DNA from 3 places in the Salinicoccus sp. CNSTN-B1 genome. Region 2 is predicted to be linked to each of the others. Evidence: riboswitches for the same ligand, from Rfam matches in the RefSeq annotation. Region 2 holds a riboswitch; each other region holds the start of a gene.

Region 1 (7,592 bases), 1.7 Mb from region 2:
AGCAGCTGTTCAATATCCGTCATCATCGAATTTTGATAACTTTCTATCAGTTCGTATTTATCTTTATAATAAGTATAAAATGTTCCCCGGTTAATCATGGCTTCTGAACTGATGTCCTGGATGGTTATGCTTTCAAACGACTTTTTCTCAAGTAGGGTAATGATGGCATTGTCAATTGCATTTAGTGTTTTCTGCACTCTTAAATCTTTTTTCAAAAATAAACAACCTTTCTATACAATGTGTTGGTTATCCCACAAAAAAAGATATATCAACCATTGAAGAATAATTTAATCGCCTTATAATGAGTTATTGTACAACGTGTACGATAACTTTAACACAAAAAATGAAGGATGATTAAATGTTACAGGATTTTAAATTTGTATTTAAAAAACCGTTGTTATTAATATCTCTTGCAGTCATCTCACTGTTTCCGGTTATATATTCATTGACATTTCTCGGTGCAATGTGGGACCCATATGACCACACAGGAGATATGCAGTTCCATATAGTAAATGAAGATGCTGGCAACGAAGATATAGAGCTCGGAAAAGAAATCGAAGCTGAGCTGAAAGATAACGACCAGCTGGACTGGCAATTTTCTACTCTGGAAAAAGCAGAAGAAGCAATTAAAAGCGGAGAATCATACGGATATCTGGAAATCCCCGCAGATGCTTCTGATAATGCCATGACCTTCTTAAGCGAATCGCCGGAAAATGTAAACCTTAAACTAAAGACAAATCCGGGATTCAATTTCATCGGTTCAATCATGTCTGAACAAGTCGGTTCAGTCTTGGTCGAGACAGTTCAAAAAGAAATTACAGAAACATATACCAAAACATTGATTAGCGAACTCGGCAGTTTGTCCGACCAGAGTGATGAGGCACAAGATGCCATTGCTGAGCTGAAGAACGGTGCAGTCGAGCTTGACGATGGACTTGGCCAGCTCGAAGACAGCTCAGCGCAGTTAACAGAAGGCGCAGACGACCTTGAAAGCGGCGCTTCGCAAGTCAGCGAGGGAGCAGCAACACTGTATAATGGTGAACAGCAATTTACAGAACAGATCACTCAGCTGGCACCAATGCTTGGAAATTACGCACAGCCGGTTCAAGGTGCACAGTCAGAACTTGAAAATGGAGCAGGCCAGTTAAATGAATCCAGCACACAGCTTGCTGGCGGCGCTTCTGAATTGAATTCAGGTATTGTGCAAATGAACGGCGGTATCAGCGAGTTGAAAGCAGGCTCCAGCGAAATGGCAGAATCACTTACAGAGGTTGATACCAGATTTAACGAGCTGCTTGCGGACATAGAAGAACAGAATATTGTTTTCACTGATGAGGGAGCAGAAGCGATTGCAAGTCCTGTTAACCTGGATATTGAGTCCATGGTGGATACACAAAACTATGCGCAGAGTTTTGCACCGTTAGTTATTGCAGTCAGTCTGTATATCGGAGCTATTACATTTAACGTTGTTTACCCGATGAATAAAATATTCGAAAATAAGAAAAATGTATTCAGCCAGTGGCTCAGCCGCGGTCTGCTGTTTTTATCTCACTCGGTAATCATTACAACTCTGCTGTATGCTACAATTGTCTGGATAATGCAGATTGAGATTGCCAGCCACTGGAGATTTTACTTTGCGATGCTTGTATGGTCACTCGTTTCCATTTCCATTATAGGATTGCTGGTAATGATATTCGGCAACTTCGGCAAATTCCTCGGAATCGTACTGCTGATTGTACAGTTATCATCAAGCGGCGGAACTTTCCCGATAGAAACTGCAAACAATTTCTATCAAACGCTTTATGAATTCCTGCCGATGGCATTCGTCGTGTCCGGCTTTAAAGATGCGATTTTCGGCCAGGCATTTAACATGGAATTCAGCACAATAATGTATACCCTGCTTGCAACAGCTGCTGGTGCTTACCTGCTCGTATTGTTAGTATTATGGCTGAAAGATAAATTCCCTAAGTATGAAGAAAAAGCGAATAAAATGGCCAAATTTGAAAACTAAAAGTTCAGCCCGCTGACCGAGCGGGCTTTTTTTCTGCAAAAATTCTCCAGTAATGTACACCTACTGAGGATTGTATGATATGAGACGGAAACAAATTGATGAAACTCAAGATTCCGGAGTTATTGTATGGAGGGGTTCTTCAAATAAAATAGATAAGCGTTTTATTTATTCTATTTTATTGTTTATTGCAATTGTACTGATTGGTGCGACTTTAAGATCGCCAATCTCTCCTGCCAGGCTGCTTGTACCATTCTTTACCGAAGAACTGAATAGAAGCACTACTATGGTTGGTTTTATGAATATTCTGCTGCTCGGCGTTTTTGGTTTGTTCTCACCGTTCATTCCGAAAATCTCCAAAAAATACGGTATGGAATTTACACTGATGATTTCCATGATCGTTTTGTGATTTACTTGACGTATCTTTGTAAAGTACTACAATGAGGTTAAATAGAATAGATTCGCACTAGGGGCGTTTTTATAAACTGAGATGAGGGTAACCTCAGACCCTTTGAACCTGATCTAGTTAAAACTGGCGTAGGAAAGTGTTACATCGATACAGTTGTATATCTATGTCCTTGTGGGCATATAAATTACTCTCGATACGTAACTTTCCTATGAAGGTTGCGTATTTTTTATTCCGCCGATTGTAAAATTAAGCTAGACACATAAAACGGTCACACATGATACACTCAAAATGGTTTTCCGACAAAAGAAATCATAGGAGTGATCATGCATGACCGACACCCATATTACCACGGATGAATTAGTATTCATAGAAGCCTATTTCCGACACGGAACTACCGTGGCTCAGATTGCGAAACGGCTCGGACGTGCCCGGCAGACTATCCACAATGTCATCACGCATTTCAAGGCCGGGCACACCGCCATCGACTACTATCAGCGCTATAAAGAAAATAAGAAGCGATGTGGTAGAAAACAAAGTGTCTTGCCGACCAGTCAACGGAAGTACATCGAAGAGAAGGTCGCTCAGGGCTGGACACCGGATGTGATCGTCGGCCGGCAGGAGATGCCAATTGACTGCTCGGGTCGCACGCTGTATCGGATGTTCAAACGGGAAACCTTTGATGCGGCCAAGCTGCCAATGCAGGGCAAGCGAAAACCGAATGGCCATCAGGAACGCCGGGCAGACAAGCCTTCAGGCGTAATATCTCTGAAAGAGTGGATGACTATCCCACTTTCAATGAAGCGTTCGGCCACCTTGAAGGCGACACCATTGTCGGTGTCCGTCACAAGAGTGCGGTCATCACGCTGGTTGAGCGTCTGTCAAAAGCCATCATCACATTAAAACCCAAAGGCAGAACCGCACTGGATATTGAGTCTGCCATTAATACATGGTGTCAACAGATGCCTAGAAACCTATTCAAATCCATCACCTTCGATTGTGGCAAGGAGTTCTCCAACTGGCAGTCGATGAGCAATCGAAATGATCTATCCATCTACTTTGCCGATCCGGGCACACCATCACAGCGGGGGTTAAACGAACATTCCAATGGCTTGCTCAGAAGGGATGGCCTGCCTAAAGATATGGATTTCAACACGGTCGACCAAGCTTTTATCTCATCGGTTGCCGCCAGAAGAAACCATATCCCAAGAAAATCATTGAACTATCGTACACCATTGGAAGTCTTTTTGGGTTACATGGGTGAGAAAGAACTGTCTAGCTTATTTTGACAAACGAAATTCTAAAAAATTATAGGAGTGATTTATTTGACAAGGACAGTTTTAGTAACGGGAAGCGGAAGAGGACTTGGCAGCTATATCGTAAAAGCGCTAAGTGAAAAAGGCTTTAATGTCATAATTAACTACAACAACAGTAAAGAAGAGTCGGAGAAGTTAAAAAAAGAAATTGGAGCACAAGCCATTGCGATTCAAGCGGACATTACAGACCGTCAAGCAGTTGAACAGTTAGTTAAAAAAGGAACTGAACATTTGGCCAAGATTGATGTTGTTGTAAACAATGCACTCGTTAATTTTAAATTTGATCCAACCACTCAAAAAGCATTTAAAGATTTAACTTATAAAGATTACGAGCAACAGTTAGACGGGACACTAAAAGCTGCATTCAACGTATCACAAAGTGTAATACCACAGTTTTTAGAACGTAAAGACGGTGCAATTATCAGTATTGGAACGAATCTATATCAAAATCCTGTAGTACCATATCACGAGTACACTACTGCAAAAGCTGCTTTAATTGGATTCACCAGAAACGTTGCAGCAGAACTTGGACAGTATGGTATCCGAGCAAATGTTGTTTCTGGCGGTTTACTGAAAACAACAGACGCAAGTGCAGTCACAACACCAGAAGTATTTGATTTAATCGCACAGTCCACACCATTGAGAAAAGTAACAACACCACAAGACGTTGCTAATATGGTTGTTTATCTTTGTTCTGAGGCAGCAGATGGGATTACAGGACAAAACATCACGGTAGACGGCGGACTTACTATGAACTAGGCGGTATATATTATGAATAATTCTAAACAGTTAAATATAGGAATTTTAATGTATGGTGTGGGTCATCATCAGGCAGCATGGTTAGAAGATGATTCGAGTGTCAATGAATTCACGACAATTGATTATTATGAAAATCTGGCAAAAATTGCAGAACGCGGAAAATTTGATGCCGTATTTTTTGCAGATTCACAAGCCTTCCCCGCAGATAGTCCAACAGAATTACCAGCGAGTTATTTTGACCCAGTTGTTGCATTAACTGCTATGAGTAAAGTCACAGATAACGTTGGACTAGTTTCAACTATTTCAGGTACATTTAATAACCCATTTACCACAGCAAGACAGTTACTCACACTGCAACACATAACAAAAGGACGCATGGGATGGAATCTAGTGACATCAATGACCGACCGCGAAGCACAAAACCACAGTATACCTGAATTGCCTGAGAGAGCCGTTCGTTATAAGAAAGCGGATGAATTTGCTGAAGTCATGAATAAATTATTTGAATCGTGGTCAATTGAAAGCTACAAGCCAGATAAAGAAAATGACACAATTACTAAAAATAAAAATATTCAGCCATTCAATCACAATGGTGAAAACTTCCAAGTTAAAGGTCCACTAACTTTACCTTTAAGAAAAGAGGGTAAGCCAGTGGCTATGCAAGCCGGGGCTTCAAAAGAAGGTGTTGCACTTGCTGCGAAATATGCTGATGCTGTCTATTCAGTTTCTTGGAACTTAAGACAAGCAAATATTTATCGTGAAAAATTAAATCAAGCCATAAAAGAAAGCCGTCGTCCACACAACTATATCAAAGTATTTCCCGGACTAGTGACTTACGTGGGTAAAACGAAAGAAGAAGCGCAAGAAAAGAAAGCAAAATTAGATAACCTACTTCCAATTGATACTGCACTTAATCAGCTCGAATTCTTTATTCAACAAGATACAAAATCATGGAAACTCGACGAAAAAGTACCAAAATTGCCGCCAGTCGAAGAATTCAAAGGACCTGTTGGACGTTATCAAACTGTTTTAGAAATTATAGAAGACAGAGATCCCACAGTCAGAGAACTACTTGGTTATCTCAACGCTGGGGGTGGACATTTAACACTCATTGGCACACCTGAAGAAATTGTCGATGAATTAGAAAGATGGATGAATGAAGGTGCCGCAGATGGATTTAACTTGATGCCTCCAACACTCCCAGGAAGTCTTGAAGACTTTGTCGACTTAGTCATCCCGGAAATGCAAAAACGCGGTATTTTTAGAAGAGATTATAACGGTGAAACGTTTAGAGAAATGCTGGAACTCGATAAGTATTAAGCTGAATGATTCATAGGTACACCTCAATTTTGCATTGTGTTTTTATATTGAGGCTGGGACATAAATATCTCCAGAAAAAATAATAACTTTTGAGAACTTATGTCCCCGAGCCCCAAGTGCGAAGGTTATAAGGGCTGAATTGCTTATTAATATCCCGGTAAGCGAGGATGAAGTCAAAACTCACAAAAAACATTAACAGCTGAGACTCAGGTTTTCGCTTATATAAATTAATTTGTCTAGATTATATTTGACTAGAAATTTAAAACATTTTCCAATATACAGCGTTAAGACAACTTTCTTCATGCCAATTAAATTACTATTCATCTTTAACTCTTCATAGACATCAATCGCAGAACCTTTAATTTTCTTCTTTTTAAGCACTTCGACAAGGGTCATCTCATCTGCAATCCTAACTCTTGTTGTGTTAATTAAAATCGCATTTTCTTATTAGCTAAAATTCTACAAATATTGCTCTTCTTTTTATCGTTTAGCATAGTACATGCTCGGACTATTAATGTATATCAACGTGATTAATGTTTCTCTGCATTCATTTCCTGTATGATAAAAAATAAATACAGTTTTAATATAGAGAGGAAGGTAATTGATGAACTACAAAGAAAAATGGGATATGGAGAGTATATTTCCTGGTGGAAGTGGATCTGAAGCTTTCCAAAAACGATTATCAGAAGTAAGAGATAGTATTACAGCTTTTTCACACGAACTCGATAATTGGGAGCTGGACGAACATTCAAATGATTTTACGTCACTGAAAAGAATCTTACAAAACTATGAAAAAATTTCAAACGCGCTTAGTGAGATGGGGAGTTTTGCGAATGGTTTAGTATCTGCAGATGTTACCGATCAAAAAGCACTGCAGAATTTAAATGCGGTTGCGAACTTACGTAAAGATCTCTTGTCACAGAATATTATTTTAAATAAAAAGATCAGTGCACTGACTGAAGATCAATTTAGCAAGCTGTTAGAGGAAGATTTCTTTAAACCAATGCGTTTCCCGTTAGAAGAAATACGACAAAAAGAAAAAGATTTACTGTCAACTCAAGAAGAAACAATCATCAATCATTTATCACTAGATGGCTTACAGGGCTGGAATAATATGTACAATCAACTCGTCGCTTCTATTCAAATTCCAGTAACTGAAGATGATGAAACCGTTTATTATTCAGCGGGTCAATTTGAAAACAAGATGAAGTCAGAACAAAATCCAAAACATCGTGAAAAACTTTTAAAAACTTGGGAAGAAACATGGAAGGAAAAAGCTGATTTATTCTCTACAACGCTAAATCATTTATCAGGATTCCGCTTAAACGACTATGAACTTCACGACTATAAAGATTATATGAAAGTACCACTAGACTACAACCGTATGGAGGAAGAAACTCTCGATACGATGTGGGATACTATTACAAAAAATAAAACACCTTTCAAAAAATACTTTGAACGAAAGGCACAACTCATTGGTGTTGATCGATTAGGATGGCTCGATGTTTCAGCAAGTGTTGATGTGGGAGATTATACGAGCAAGCGATATACGTATAATGAAGCAGCAAGATTTATTATCGATAACTTTAAATCATTCAGTCCAAAAATGGCAGAGATGGCACGTCGAGCTTTTGAAGAGCAGTGGATTGAAGCGGAAGATCGCGCAGGAAAACGCCCAGGTGGATACTGTTCAAATCTTCCTGAATCTAAACAGTCACGTATTTTTATGACTTTTGCTGGTAGCACAAGCAACGTGTCAACACTCGCACATGAACTCGGACAC
Region 2 (7,592 bases):
AGAAACCATTGGTCGCAGGATGTTTTTTATCGTAAAAGAATATAATCGTTCAATTATCCAGTTTAAATGTAAGTTTTTAGTGAATAATACTATTATAGAGTGTTTTATATTAAATAAAATCGGTTGAGGGGGAAACATGCATGAAGATGAATGTTGCAGAGAAGCTGATTAAAGAACATTTGGTGTCGGGGATATGACACCTGGGGAACAAATCGGCTTGAAGATCGACCAGACGCTGACACAGGATGCGACAGGTACGATGGTGATGCTTGAGCTGGAAGCGATGGATATTGACGAAGTGAAGACTGAAGTATCTGCTCAGTACGTCGACCACAACTTGATACAGGATGACCACCGTAACCCGGATGATCACCTGTTCCTGCGCAGTGCGGCGCAGAAGTTCGGCGTGCACTACAGCCGACCGGGTAATGGGGTCAGCCACCCGGTGCATATGCAGGAGTTATCAATTCCGGGTAAAACATTGCTCGGTTCCGACAGTCATACATGTGCCAACGGTTGTATGGGCATGCTTGCGATGGGAGCGGGCGGCATCGACGTGACGATGGCTATGGCCGGTGAACCATATTATGTGGAAATGCCGCGCATCATGGGCGTGAAGCTCACAGGCAAACTGCCGGACTGGGTCAGCGCCAAAGATGTCATATTGGAAATGCTTCGTAGACATACCGTCAAAGGCGGCGTCGGCAAGATTATCGAATATTACGGACTGGGGCTTGATGACCTGTCCGCCATGGACCGTCACGTCATTGCCAACATGGGCGCAGAACTCGGTGCGACGACTTCCGTCTTCCCATCGGATGAGGAAGTGAAGCGCTTCATGCAGACGCAAGGGCGTGAAGATGAGTGGCGGGAACTGAAGGCGGACGAAGGTGCAGAATATGACGACTACGAAGAGATCAACTTGTCCGAGTTGGTTCCGCTGATCGCAAAACCGACGAGTCCGGACAATGTCGTACCAGTAGAAGAGATTGCCGGTCAGGAGATCTACCAGTCTTACATTGGTTCTTCGGCGAACCCTGGCTACCGTGACTTTGCGATAGCGGCGGAGATCGTCAAAGATAAAACGATTGCCAACGGCATCTCGTTCGACATCAACCCAACGTCCAGATTGTTGCTGCAGCAGCTGGTCGAAAATGGCCATATCGCGAGCCTACTGTCTTCCGGTGCACGGATGCACCAGGCGGGCTGTAACGGCTGTATCGGCATGGGACAGGCACCAGCTACCGGCCAAAACAGTTTGCGGACGACACCGCGTAACTTCCCAGGAAGGTCCGGCACGAAAGAGGACAGTGTCTTCCTATGTAGTCCTGAAACAGCAGCCGCTTCTGCCTTGTTCGGTGTCATCACCGACCCACGGACACTGGAAATGGACTATCCGGAAATTCCGGAGGCGGCTGCCGTCAAGAAGGGTGAGATGCTGGAGGCGCCGCCTAAGGACAAAGAGAACATCGAGCTGGAAAAAGGACCGAACGTATCATCCATCCCGAATTTCGATCCAATAGAGGATAATTTCGACTTGCCGGTCATACTTAAGATGGCAGACAATATCTCTACAGACGAAATTCTGGCAGGTGGCTCGAGGGTGTTGCCGTTCCGCAGTAACATCCCGAAAATCAGTTCCTTCGTCTTCGAAGGAGTGGATGAAACCTACACCGAACGGGCAGCAGAAAAACGTGAAGAAGGCGGTCATATGATCGTCGCCGGGAACAACTACGGACAAGGGTCCAGTCGGGAACATGCGGCACTCGCCCCACGTTACCTCGGCCTGAAAGTTGTCCTGGTCAAAGATTTTGCGCGGATCCATCTGCAGAACCTCATCAACTTCGGCATCCTGCCGTTGACATTTGATGACCCGGCCGATCACCAGAAGATTGGCGAAGGGGATGTACTGGAATTCCGCAATATCCACCAGACCATCCGGGATACGGACACATTCACCATCCGACTGAAAGACGCGGATGAAGAAATCACTGTCCACCACAGTCTGACAGGGCGTGACCTCGACATCCTGCTCGCCGGCGGCATCATCAACTGGGCGAAGCAGCGTCAATAAGATACGGTCAGAAAAATAGTGGGCGTGCAAAAGCACGTCCACTATTTTAATATTGATACAATACTGGCCTAATCCATAGTTGACCGGCCGCTGATGGGCCAGTCATGAAACAAATCCCATCTGGATTGGATAAAACATGAAGTCCTTCTTTTTTGAGGCACAGAAAGCTTTGGATGGGCCGATCCCTCATTACAGCCAGAGTAGGTAAGGTGGATAATGGCACAGGCTGTGCCAATTCCCGATTGGGTGAGTGCCACAGAGAAAGCCCTCGAAAGTGTGATTTCAAATGGTCTTCCGGCTTTCTTCATACAAAGTGGCCGCATCCCAATGATTGTATTATGTAATGATATGGGTTAGAATATTTATTAGAAAGCGATACTCTAGTAAAGTTCGCCTGAAAGATCCATCAATTGAATAAGAAACGAAATCACTGGAAGTGCCTTTGTTAAAGGCTGAGACCAAAGTAGTGACTTTGGGATTCCTTGAACCTGATCCAGTTCATACTGGCGTAGGAAAGTGACGTTAATTGAAGAAACTTGACGCGTTATTTTTCTACAAGAAAAATAACGCTTTTTTATTTGGGGTGGGAACCATATTTATCGCGATTACACATTACAAAACTTTGAATGCTGAAGATTTGGGGCACTTTATCGACATAGCACCTGTCATCGACCGTCTGTTGCTGAGGACGCCCATGGATTCAGGAGAACTGAAGCAGTTCATCAATGGACTGTTGGATAAGGGTTTTCCAAAACAGAAGTTGATTATCCATAGTGATGTGAGTGTGCTGGAAGCCTTCCACCTCACTGCAATCCATTTCAAGGAAGACGACCCGTTGGCATATGCATATAAAGCCAAGTACCCAGAGGTTACTGTAAGCATGTCAACACATTCCGTGGAAAGTATCAGAAAGGCCCGGTCCCATGGACTGGATTACGTGCATTTCGGACATGTTTTTGAAAGCGCTTCTAAAAAGGGCGTGCCGCCGAGGTCCCGGGAAGAAACGGAACGGGCGACGGAAATGGATATGCCGGTAATGGCCATCGGCGGCATCAACCACTATACGATAGACAGTCTGCCGGACGGATTCAGCGGTATCTGTGCCATTTCATTATTCATGGACCAGAGCATTGAAGAGATTAAGGCGGTGAGAAGGATGTGGTGTAAGGATGTATGATGTCGCAATTGTCGGTTCTGGTGTCATCGGTATGTCGATAGCAAAAACACTCCATCGGTCAGGCATGAAGATTGCAGTAATAGACCGTGATGTGCCGGGGAAGCACGCTTCCTACAAAGCAGGTGGCATGCTCGGGCGCAGAATGAATTTAAAGCGGACAGCGCGCTATACAGATTGGCAGTCGCATCGAGGGATAAGTTCGAAGCCTTGAGCCGGGAATTCATGGATGAAAATGGGATTGATATCGAGTATAGACGGAGCGGGCTGATCAAGATGGCCTCTCATGCGGAGGATATTCCGGGTCTCGACGCCCAATATGATTTTCTGCATTATCGGGATCCCAAGGTCCGCCTATTGTCCAAATCGGAACTCGAGACTTTGACGCTGGGGGCAGTGGCATACCGTAACCGGGCCATCCATATACCAGATGACGGACAGATCAACGCCTGGAAATATACAAACGCACTGCTTGTCTCACTCACCGCATCGGGCATCGACCGCTTTGGCCGTACTGAAGTCCACCATGTGGCCAAAAAATCTGATGGCTATACCTTGATCACTTCATCCGGCGAGATACATGCAGATAAAGTAATCATCGCCGGCGGGGCATGGAGCGGGAAATTATTGGGTGAATATAGGGCGGACATGCCAGTTACGGGGGTTAAAGGGGAAGTTCTTCTCGTCGAACATGATGGCCTGGCGCTCGAACAGACGGTTTTTACAACGAGTGGGTGCTACATCGTACCGAAGAATAAGAATCGGTTCCTGATCGGTGCAACCAGCTATTTCGACGATCTTACGGTCGGTGTCTCGGATGCGGGCGTGGAATGGCTGAAGCGGCAGGCAGAGGAGCATATACCTTGCCTCGCCGCGTGCCGGATGTTGAAGAAATGGTCGGGGTCCGACCATATACCGCAGACGAAAGGCCGATCATGGATGAGCTGGAGCCGGGCCTTTTTGTCATCACTGGCCACTACCGGAATGGTATCCTGCTGTCCCCCTCATCGGAGAACTCGTGGCGGAGTGGGTCATCAAAAATCAGAGGCCCGAAGTGCTCAAGGAATTCCAATTAACAAAAGGAGGCGTAAACAGTGAAGTGTACAATCAATGGGGATCCATTCACATTTGACTGTGAGATGACTATCGAAGAAGTATTGGCATCTCTTGAGTTGGACGTGGAGCGCATCGTCGTCGAATACAATGATGTGCTCGTAAAGAAGAAGGATTTCAATGAATATATCGTAAGAGAATCAGACAGGCTGGAACTGTTGGAATTTGTAGGAGGCGGATAACATGTTTAGAATAGGACGGTTTGAATTAAAAGCAAGACTGCTGCTTGGAACAGGAAAGTTTGAAGACGAAGCGATACAGGCCCGGGCCATTGAGGCATCGGGTACGGAAGTGCTCACTTTCGCGGTCAGACGCATGAGCCTCTACGACAGGGATCTGCCGAGTCCTCTGGCGGATGTGGATCTGAAAAATTTTGTCACTTTCCCCAATACAGCCGGGGCGAAGACAGCTGAAGAGGCCGTCAGAATCGCTGAGATTGCAGATCATGCGGGTGTGTGCGACATGATCAAGGTCGAGGTGATAGGGGATGACAAGACCCTACTTCCCGATCCCCTCGAAACCTATGAAGCATGCAGGACACTTCTCAAAAAGGCTATACAGTATGTCCGTATACTTCAGACGATGTCGTGCTGGCAAGAAAACTGGAGGAACTGGGCGTCCATGCCATCATGCCGCTCGCCTCACCGATAGGTACAGGGCGGGGATCAGCAACCCCCTCAATCTGAGGTACATTATTGAACAGGCTGAAATCCCTGTCATTGTGGATGCGGGCATCGGCTCCCCGAGGGATGCATGCCATGCGATGGAGCTTGGTGCGGATGCAGTGCTACTCAACACGGCGGTCTCTGCTGCAAAAGATCCGGTGAAGATGGCCGAGGCGATGAAGTTGGGGATAGAAGCGGGCAGATTAAGCTATGAAGCGGGAAGGATCCCGGTGAAGTATACTGCCGAGGCATCGAGTCCCGCTGATGGACTGGGTTTTCTCTGATGGAACGCTACAATCGGCAGGTCCGGTTCACGCCCTTCGGAGAGGCCGGCCAGCAGCAACTGATGGACTACCGGATCATGATTATGGGCGCTGGCGCATTGGGCAGCCATTTGGCGGAACAGCTCGCCCGTATGGGGCGGGTCATCTGACCATCATCGATATGGATATTGTGGAATGCTCGAACCTGCACAGGCAAGCGTTGTATGATGAATATGATGCCGAATCCATGTCCCCGAAAGTGCATGTGCTGAAAGAGAAGATCAGCCGGATCAACCGGCATGTCGAGGTGGATGCGGTGTATACAGAAATCACACCCCTCAATATAGAAGCACTTCTGGCCACGCATCAGCCGGATATCGTCCTCGATGGCATGGATAACTTCGAAATGCGGTTCCTGATCAACGAAGCATGCTATAAGGCCAATGTTCCATGGGTCTATGGCGCAGCTGTCGGCAGCAGGGGGACAATCTATGCAATGGATTATACCGGTCCCTGTTTGAAATGCATGCTCAACGCCATACCTGAAACCGGGGAAAGTTGTGCGGTCAACGGTGTGGTTCCGCCGGCCATCCATCAGGTGATAAGCTATGAGATTGGAGAATTGATGCGGTATGTTTCCGGCGCAGGATTCTCCAAAAAACTCATTTCGCTGGATATCTTCACGATGCAGAACCGGTCGGTCGACATCGACAGTCTGAAGGATGAGGACTGTCCGGTCTGCGTTAAAAATGAGTATGGATCATTGAGCAGAAGAAAAGCTGACCCCGTTGAGAGTTTGTGCGGTGGGGCCTACCTATTCAGGTTTAAAAGGTCTCTATTCGACAGCGCCGCGTACTTACCCGGTGACATCAAGAAGGAGAATGCCTATGTGAAGTTTCTCGAGTATGAAGGCATAAAAATGACCATGTTCTGTGATGGTCGGATGAATGTATATGGACTTGAATCAGAAGGTGCCGCTTCTGACTTCTATAAGACGCTTATGAAAGCAATCAGATGATCATGCAGACCAGCACATTAAGAATGGAAATATTATGTCCGGACCAGATTGACCTAATACAATGTTATATGAAGAAAACTTGCCAGCAGCCGTGAGGAAATCGGGCTGCTGGCAGGTTTTTCGTCCATCATTCATCTGCACGTTCATTCTATAAGGGTGGCCCATCCATTGAAACCGAAGGTTTTTTATTTTCTTTGTAGCGTATGGCCGCATCGACTGCACTTTGGGCGTTGATGTAGCCCCACTGGTGATTGAAGACGGGCTCACCGATAACCTGCAGGATGCTTTTGATGTCATTCGGGCTCAAGTTCGGATTCGCCTCCAGCATCAGGGCGATGACACCCGCACAGATTGGCGTCGCCATGGAGGTGCCAGACATCTGGACATAATGTTCACCGATGATCTGATCGGCGAGTTCCGTCTCGGTGGTCGATCGGGGTGCAAGCAGCGAAATGATGTTGGTGCCGGGTGCGTAGATATCCGGTTTGACGAATTGATCGATTGTCGGTCCACGGCTCGAATACTCCGCAATTTCATCATCAGACCGTTCGATGGTATCCCGGTCATCCGCTGCCCCCACGGTGATGACAAAGGGGTTGATGGCCGGCGTGCCGATGGTCGACGGGGTCGGCCCGCTGTTGCCGGCGGCGGCACAGACGATGAGGCCTGAATGCCACGCTTCCTCTACAGCGAGCGATAGCGGATCGAGCCGGAAGGAGTCCTGGGCTGGTGCACCCAACGACAGTGACAGGATATCGATGCCATGGATGTCCTTGTAGTCGACACACCACTCGATGCCCTGGATGATGCTTGAGAGGCTGCCTGCTCCGGCGGCGTCAAGCACTTTGACACCAACCAGGGACGCTTCTGGCGCTGGGCCGATATACTTGCCGTTCGACATCGCGCCGTTGCCTGCGGCATCACCGGCACAATGGGTGCCATGCCCATTGTCGTCATACGGTGCGCTTTCCCCGTTGATGACGTCATGGAACCCAACGATGCGGTTACCCGGCGTCGTCAGATCTTCATGGGGATGGATGCCTGTATCGAGCACGGCGATGGTCACCCCGGCACCGCTGATCTGAAGCCGTTCCCGGATGGCGGCGCTGCCAATCTGTTCATTGGTGATGTCCAGGTAGGCGGAAACGGGCCGGTCATAATAGATGCGCTCAACGGCTGTGTGGTCTTTGATTTCCTTTATCTTATTCGGAGTAAGTTGGCCTTTTACACTGTTGATGAGGCGCATTTCCTGATCGAGATGGCTGTGGGCATCTTCGGCGCATTG
Region 3 (7,592 bases), 1.3 Mb from region 2:
AATCTTCCAGACTGCCTGGGAGTGTTGGCGGCATCAAGTTGAAACCATCTGCGACACCTGCCTTCATCCATTTTTCGATTTCATCGACAATTTCTTCAGGCGTACCAATAAGTGTCAAGTGTCCGCCTCCAGCGTTTAGGTAACCGAGTAGTTCACGGACTGTCGGATTTCTGTCTTCTATGATTTCTAACACAGTTTGATAACGCCCGACTGGGCCTGTGAATTCTTCGATTGGGGGCAATGCAGGGACTTTTTCATCGAGTTTCCACGATTTTGTGTCTTGCTGAACAAAGAATTCGAGTTGCTTCAGCGCAGTATCAATTGGCAGTAAATCGTCTAATTTCGCTTTCTTTTCTTGTGCTTCTTCTTTTGTCTTACCCACATAAGTCACTAGACCTGGAAACACTTTGATTGAGCAGTCTGGCCGATGACTTTCTCTTATTGCCCGATCTAATTTCTCACGATAGGCTTTTGCTTGTCTTAAGTTCCAAGCAACTGAGTAGACTGCATCGGCATATTTCGCAGCAAGTGCCACGCCTTCTATTGATGCCCCTGCTTGCATCGCAACCGGTTTTCCTTCCTTTCCTAAAGGCAGGGTTAATGGCCCCTTTACTTGGAAGTAATCTCCATTATGGTTGAACGGTTGAATGTTATCGTTTTTGGTGATTTTATTGTTCGCTCTGTCTGGACTATAGTCATCAATGGACCACGATTCAAATAATTTATCCATGACTTCTGCAAATTCATCTGCTTTCTTATAACGCACTGCTCTTTCCGGTAATTCCAGCATACTGTGATTTTGTGCTTCGTAATCGGACATTGATGTCACCAGGTTCCAGCCCACACGTCCTTTTGTTATATGCTGCAGTGTGAGTAACTGCCTTGCTGAAGTAAACGGGTTATTAAACGTTCCCGAAATAGTTGAAACAAGTCCAACGTTAGCTGTGACATTACTCATGGCAGTTAATACAACTATTGGATCAAAATAACTCGTTGGCAATTCCGTAGCACTATAAGCAGGGAAGGCTTGTGCATCTGCGAAAAATACCGCATCGAATTTTCCACGTTCAGCAATCTTCGCCAAATTTTCATAGTATCCAATTGTCGTAAATTCATCTATGCTCGAATCTGCTGTCATCCATGCTGCCTGATGATGTCCTACACCATACAATAAAACTCCTATATTTAACTGTTTCGGATTAATCATAATATATCCCCCTAGTTCATAGTAAGGCCGCCATCCACCGTGATGTTCTGCCCCGTAATACCATCTGCTGCTTCGGAACAAAGATAAACCACCATATTCGCAACATCTTGAGGGGATGTGACTTTCCTCAATGGTGTGGATTGTGCGATTAAATCAAATACTTCAGGTGTTGTGGCTGCACTTGCATCTGTTGTCTTCAATAATCCGCCCGAAACGATATTTGCTCGGATGCCGTGCTGACCAAGCTCTGCTGCAACATTTCTGGTGAACCCAATTAAAGCAGCTTTTGCTGTTGTATATTCGTGATATGGTACCACAGGGTTTTGATATAGATTCGTTCCGATGCTAATGATTGCACCCTCTTTTCGCTCTAGGAATTGGGGAGGGCACTTTGTGATACGTTGAACGCGGCTTTTAACGTGCCGTCTAGTTGTTGTTCATAATCTTTGTAGGTTAAATCTTTAAATGCTTTTTGAGTAGTTGGGTCAAACTTGAAGTTTACGAGTGCGTTGTTTACTACAACATCAATCTGCCCAAAATGTTCAGTCCCTTTTTTAACTAACTGTTCAACTTCTTTCCTATTTGTAACGTCTGCCTGAATAGAAATTGCTTGGGGTCCGATTTGCTTTTGCAACGCTTCTGCTTCTGATTTGCTGCGATTGTAGTTAATGATGACATTAAAGCCTTTTTCACTCAATTTTTTTACGATGCATCTACCAAGACCTCTGCCACTTCCTGTTACTAAAACTGTCCTTGCCAAGTAAATACCTCCTCTATTTTAGAAAAAAAATACGCAACCTTCGTAAGAAGGTTACGTATCGAGAGCGAATTATATACACCTATAAAGGCATAGATATTTAGCTGTATCGAAGTAACACTTTCCTACGCTAGTTTTAACTAGATCAGGTTCAAAGGGTTTGAGGTTATCCTCATCTCAGTTTACAAAAACGCCCCTAGTGCAAATTTATTCTATTTAATATCATTGTAGTACTTCTAAGAGATACGTCAAGTAAATAGTGAATACTTTGAAATTTATTGAATAAGCTGAGCAGGACTTCTCATCCAAGTGAATCAAAAAAATTCTAATGAGGTCCGGCAGTATATTGAACGTGTTTCTACTATTATATAGGGGTCGTTCATTGATGGAAATGGCCCCTGTATATGTTATTTTTCATTTCTTCGTTTGTCAAAATAAGCTAGACAGCCTGCCTACATTCATGTAACTCATAAATGCTTCCAGCGGTGTCTGGTAGTTCAAAAACTTTCTGGGTATGTGGTTTCTCTTGGAGGCTACTGAAGCAACCATCCTCTGATCCACTGTGTTGAAATCCATATGCTTGGGCAGGCCGTCTTTCCGAAGCAGTCCATTGGAATGTTCATTCAATCCTCTTTGGGAAGGCGTGCCCGGGTCGGCAAAGTAAATATCAATATCATTTCGGTTGCTCATTGCCTGCCAATTTGAGAATTCCTTACCACAGTCGAAAGTAATGGATTTGAACACATTTCTGGGGATCTGATGGAACCATGCGTTGATGACTGTTTCAATATCCTTTGCAGTCCGGCCCTCGGGCTTGAGGGTAATGATCACTTTCGACAGCCGTTCTACAAGTGTCACAACGGCACTTTTATGATGGATGCCGACAATGGTATCGCCTTCCAGATGTCCAAATTCTTCTTTGAATGCTGGGTAGTCCGTCTTTCTGTCAGAGAGTTTCCGTCTGAAAGCCTGTCTCCCACGGCGTTCCTTATGGCCGTTGGGTTTTCGCTTTCCTTTCATCGGCAAGGTGGAAACATCAAAGTCTTTGCGCTTGAACATGCGGTACAATGTGCGGCTGGAGCAGTTGATCGGCTGTTCACGGCGACCGACAATCACATCCGGCGTCCATCCTTGCGCGACCTTTTCTGCCACATATGCGCGTTGATCATTCGACAGCACCGTCTGTTTTCGACCGCAACGCTGCTTGTTTGCCTTGTAGCGCTTATAGAAATCCAATGCGGTGTGACCGTTTTTCAGGAAAGTGACCACATTGTGGACGGTCTGACGTGCTCGGCCAATCTGTTCTGAAATCTTTGATACAGAGGCATTCTGATGGAAATAAGATTCTATAATTACAAGTTCATCCGTGCTAAGATGGGTGTAGGTCATTCGTGATCACTCCTATGATTTCTTTGGTCGGAAATACATTTTGAGTGTATCACGAGTGGCTTTCTTTATGTGTCTAGCTTAATTTTACAATCGGCGATCCTTAAAAAAGAGGAGAGAAGGACTATGAAAGAATACTCTCAAAAATAGATACAGCAACTGTTTAAAGAAAGAAAACCGATACCAAAGGAACTGGTCAATCAAGCTCAAAAAGCAGATCTCGTTGATGTGATTGAAAAGCAGGGTGATGTCGTCATCCACGTATCGGATAAATACGCAAAACTCGCTGAACATGACAGTTTTGTGATTGATAAGCAAAATAACTCATTCTTCTGGAACTCACAAGATTTAAAGGGAAATCCGATCAATTATTTAAGAAGTGTTCATGATTATAGCTTTAGAAGTGCCATTAAAGAACTCACTTTAAATGAGGAGTACCAAACCGCAGAAGTCAATATCGATAAAGAACAAGAACCCTTTGTCTTTCGGCCAGATGAGCTGTCGGAAGATACTTCCGTCGCAAAAGATTACCTCGTTAATCAACGGGGCATCAATGAAGACTTAGTAGATACACTCATTGATAAAAAACTCATACAGCAAGATCACAATAACAATGTCGTATTTTTGTGGGCGAAAAATAAAGAAGTCGTCGGCATGGATAAGCAAGGCACTCAACCTGATAAACGGTTTAAACAAGTCGTCAAAAATTCGGATGAAAAGCAGGGCTTCAATATTACGAATGGACGGCCGGAAAATCTGTATGTGTTTGAATCCTCGATTGATTTATTAAGCCATGTCAGTATGTACAATCCGCCAAATGCACGGCTGGTTTCGATGACTGGGTTAAAACCACAGACATATTATCATGCTATCGGACAGATTTATGAAGAAACCAAACAACCGCCAAAAAATGTGGTGTTTGCGGTAGATAGTGATGTCGGCGGAGAAAGCTTCATGTTGGAACACATCAACAATAAAATCGAACATCGAGAAAGTGATCGCACCGTTCAAAACTTTGTTGCTTCTCCGAGACATCAAAATTTTGAACAACTGGGCGAACCGAGTGATTTGAAATCGTGGCATCAGGTGAAAGATTTTAATGACATTTTGACGAATATTCAATCCCACGATGTTAAAATGCAGTATCAGCCAGTCGTTTTAGATAAGGACACATATTTTGATACAATCGATTATCAGATTAAGTATGAACGAGTCCTAGATAAGTTGTCTAAAGAGGCTACAAATAGTAAAGACATCTCTTCTTGGAAAATCGCAAAATCTATTGCACAAGAGCAGTACCCTCAAAAGAATTCAAAAGAAAAGTCAGAAGCGAAACAAAAATCGCCATCTGGATTAGAAGTAAACGATATTCTGTAAATCTGGGCGCATACAGCGCATTTTAATGGACAACTATCCATCTAAAATTACTAACTTGCCTTAGAATCGCTCTCTCAGCACTGGAAATAGTGAAAAATCATGGGAAATATAACCATAAGTTCGGTATGCGGTGCCACAGAGGCTTCAAAAAGGCAAAACCAGGAATTATTGCAGATGTTTGAATCGCTGGAGGAACAAGTTTAAACAAGTAAACACTGGCTGACGAAATTCAAAAGGGATAGGGTCATTTACACAAAATTATTGACGCCCCCGTTTTTTATCGCGTATAGTTATTAATGTTGTTGACAATAAGTGATAAGTACCTTGTTTTAAAGACATAAAGCATTTACAATATTCGTGTTAATTTTTATAAAACGTGTTAGAAACGAGGGGAGAAAGTTGCGTTTAAAGGGGTGTTTGGTAGGCGTTGGATGTCTCCTATTTGTGTTAGGGGGCTGTGGCCAGACAAGTAATCATGCTAATGATGACACATGGGACAAAATAAAAGAAGAGGGAGAACTGGTTGTCGGAACACCTGGAACACTGTATCCTTCTTCTTATTATCCGGAAGACTCTGATGATTTAACTGGTTACGATGTTGAGGTGATGAAAGAGGTTGGCAAACGGCTCGATCTAAATGTGCAATTTGAGGAACTTGGCTTTGACGAGATGTTCGCTGCATTGCAGTCAGGGCGGATTGATGTGGCGCCGGCCGGAGTAAGGGGTGAAACCAAGAAGAAATTTTCCTACAGCAAGCCGTATAAATATTCTTATGCGACCATGGTTGTGCGTAACGATGAAGTGGATGATTTCACATCACTTGAAGACTTGGAAGGGAAAACAGCTGGTGGTGCAGCAACAACGGTATACAGCGATATTGCCCGTAAATTTGGCGCTGAAGTCAAGACCTATGGAAATGTCACGAATGATGTCTATTTAAGAGATGTTGAGAATGGCAGAACGGATGTTGTGATTAATGATTATTACTTACAATTGCTGGCTCTAAAAGCACTTCCCGATTTGGATGTCACGATTCAGCCAGATTTAAAATTTTACCGATCTAACCAGCATGCTGTTATCGATAAAAATGCTGATAGATTAAAAGACAAAATTAATAAGACTTTGACTGATATGAAACAAGACGGTACCCTTACTGAACTGTCTGAAGAATTTTTTGCCGGGGAAGATGTCTCAGAGAAGCCGGATGACGATATTCGGACTATCGAGGGTATTGATTAGTGTTTGACCTAGAAATGGATCAAGTTCAGTTGAATGGATTGTTTGATTGGCATTTAGCATGGGATAGTCTTCCATTCCTTTTAGAAGGTGTACCAGCCACATTAACCGTATCCTTTATTGGAATGGTTATTGGCTTAGTTCTAGGTTTCTTTTTGGCTCTGGGGCGCGGTTCGAAGTGGATTATCTTAAGATGGCCGTCACGTCTTTATATATCGTTCATGCGCGGAACACCTATCCTTGTATTTTTGTTCATACTGTATGCAGGGCTGCCAGCGATTGGCATTGAACTGTCCGCTTTTTTAGCTGCTTCGCTGGCATTTGGCCTAAATAGCGCGGCTTTCATCGCAGAAATTAACCGTTCATCACTAAGTAGTGTTGATAAGGGGCAATGGGAATCGGCTAAGGCTCTTAATCTGGGATATTGGCAGACAATGCGAAAGATCATTTTGCCTCAGGCTGCTCGAATCGCTATCCCGCCATTAACAAATGTTTATCTCGATTTGGTGAAGGCAACGTCACTCGCCGCTGTTATTACAGTTCCGGAATTATTTCAAAAGGCGCAAATTGTTGCTGGGCGCACGTATGACTCGATGACCATGTATATTCTTGTAGCCCTTATTTACTGGCCTATTTGTATGGTTATTTCCGCATTGCAAGAAAAGATGGAAAAACGATTTAGCAAGTATATGGAGCATTAATGATAACCCTATCCCTGTTTCTGATTTACGATATCCGAAATATATTTAATTCATTGCTACAAAATATATCAAGAACGTCTCACTTAGTATTTTGATTTTTATTAATTGGAATGATATAATATAAGTAACAAAAATCAGTTTCATGGAATCACCGAACCCCCAATCTACTGGCATAGATTGGGGGTTTTGGTGTGGTTATTGTCGCCTACTTATTGTTACGCTTATCTAACCAATAGACAAAAAGCGCAACAATGCCCCTGCGATAATTGGGGCAATGATGTTAACAAAAATCAGTTCCATGGTGTTCACCTCCTTCCTGGTCGATGTTCGCCCAGGAAGTATAGGCGACGATGATATTGTATCATTTTTTATGCCCCGCAATAAGGTTCGATCGGTGCTTTAATGTAGATGCATCGGTTAGACTGATCGCCCGTAATATGCTGGCTTCTCCGAACCGTCTTTTGATTTTATCAATTGTGTCGTGCAGTTTTTCTTCTTTTAAGTTTGCATCCGTATCAAACAGTGATAACTGCATCACTGAGTCCGGTATCAAATTAGTGAGTGATATATTAACTGTTCTATATAGTTCGTATGGATCAGCCACTTTTTTAAGATGATTCCATATCAATGTGACGATTCTATTCGAATGATTCGTCCCTGCTTTTATCGTAAGTTGTTTTCGATATATCTTTTTATCTTTTGTACCGATAGAAAAAGAAACTGTCCGTGCGAGCTGTTTGACTCGTCTAATACGGTAAGTCACTTCATCAACGTGTTCCAAAAGGATGACATACAACTCATTAAATTTATAGTCTCGCAGTAGCACCTGACTTTTCGCAATAGATGGACGATGTACCATATGTTTATCCCTTATTGCACTTTCATCAATCCCATTCGCATGGAGGTGCCAGTCCACACCAATGATGCC

The links. Region 2 has a riboswitch for thiamine pyrophosphate ahead of ACYF68_RS11045 (thiamine phosphate synthase). Riboswitches for the same ligand answer to the same signal wherever they lie in the genome.
Region 1: linked by a shared signal. The riboswitch ahead of ACYF68_RS01245 (IS30 family transposase) and the one ahead of ACYF68_RS11045 (thiamine phosphate synthase) in region 2 are both predicted to bind thiamine pyrophosphate.
Region 3: linked by a shared signal. The riboswitch ahead of ACYF68_RS03120 (3-oxoacyl-ACP reductase) and the one ahead of ACYF68_RS11045 (thiamine phosphate synthase) in region 2 are both predicted to bind thiamine pyrophosphate.

Annotation. Positions count from the first base shown of each region.
Region 1 is NZ_JBTWMN010000004.1:200,876-208,467, forward strand. It holds gene ACYF68_RS01230 (TetR/AcrR family transcriptional regulator) at 1-215, opposite strand, end outside; gene ACYF68_RS01235 (YhgE/Pip domain-containing protein) at 359-2,011, shown strand; gene ACYF68_RS01240 (hypothetical protein) at 2,091-2,417, shown strand; TPP riboswitch at 2,467-2,569, shown strand; partial or broken gene ACYF68_RS01245 (IS30 family transposase) at 2,745-3,703, shown strand; gene ACYF68_RS01250 (3-oxoacyl-ACP reductase) at 3,740-4,489, shown strand; gene ACYF68_RS01255 (NtaA/DmoA family FMN-dependent monooxygenase) at 4,502-5,809, shown strand; gene ACYF68_RS01260 (NAD(P)-dependent oxidoreductase) at 6,002-6,244, opposite strand; gene ACYF68_RS01265 (M3 family oligoendopeptidase) at 6,414-7,592, shown strand, end outside.
Region 2 is NZ_JBTWMN010000004.1:1,871,412-1,879,003, reverse strand. It holds partial or broken gene ACYF68_RS11050 (aconitate hydratase) at 141-2,074, shown strand; TPP riboswitch at 2,497-2,606, shown strand; gene ACYF68_RS11045 (thiamine phosphate synthase) at 2,658-3,251, shown strand; partial or broken gene ACYF68_RS11040 (NAD(P)/FAD-dependent oxidoreductase) at 3,244-4,380, shown strand; gene thiS (sulfur carrier protein ThiS) at 4,343-4,543, shown strand; partial or broken gene ACYF68_RS11030 (thiazole synthase) at 4,545-5,310, shown strand; partial or broken gene ACYF68_RS11025 (ThiF family adenylyltransferase) at 5,310-6,307, shown strand; gene ACYF68_RS11020 (S8 family peptidase) at 6,456-7,592, opposite strand, start outside.
Region 3 is NZ_JBTWMN010000004.1:529,947-537,538, forward strand. It holds gene ACYF68_RS03115 (NtaA/DmoA family FMN-dependent monooxygenase) at 1-1,207, opposite strand, end outside; partial or broken gene ACYF68_RS03120 (3-oxoacyl-ACP reductase) at 1,219-1,967, opposite strand; TPP riboswitch at 2,070-2,172, opposite strand; gene ACYF68_RS03125 (IS30 family transposase) at 2,394-3,353, opposite strand; gene ACYF68_RS03130 (DUF3991 domain-containing protein) at 3,579-4,727, shown strand; gene ACYF68_RS03135 (transporter substrate-binding domain-containing protein) at 5,172-5,966, shown strand; gene ACYF68_RS03140 (amino acid ABC transporter permease) at 5,981-6,664, shown strand; partial or broken gene ACYF68_RS03145 (Y-family DNA polymerase) at 7,026-7,592, opposite strand, start outside.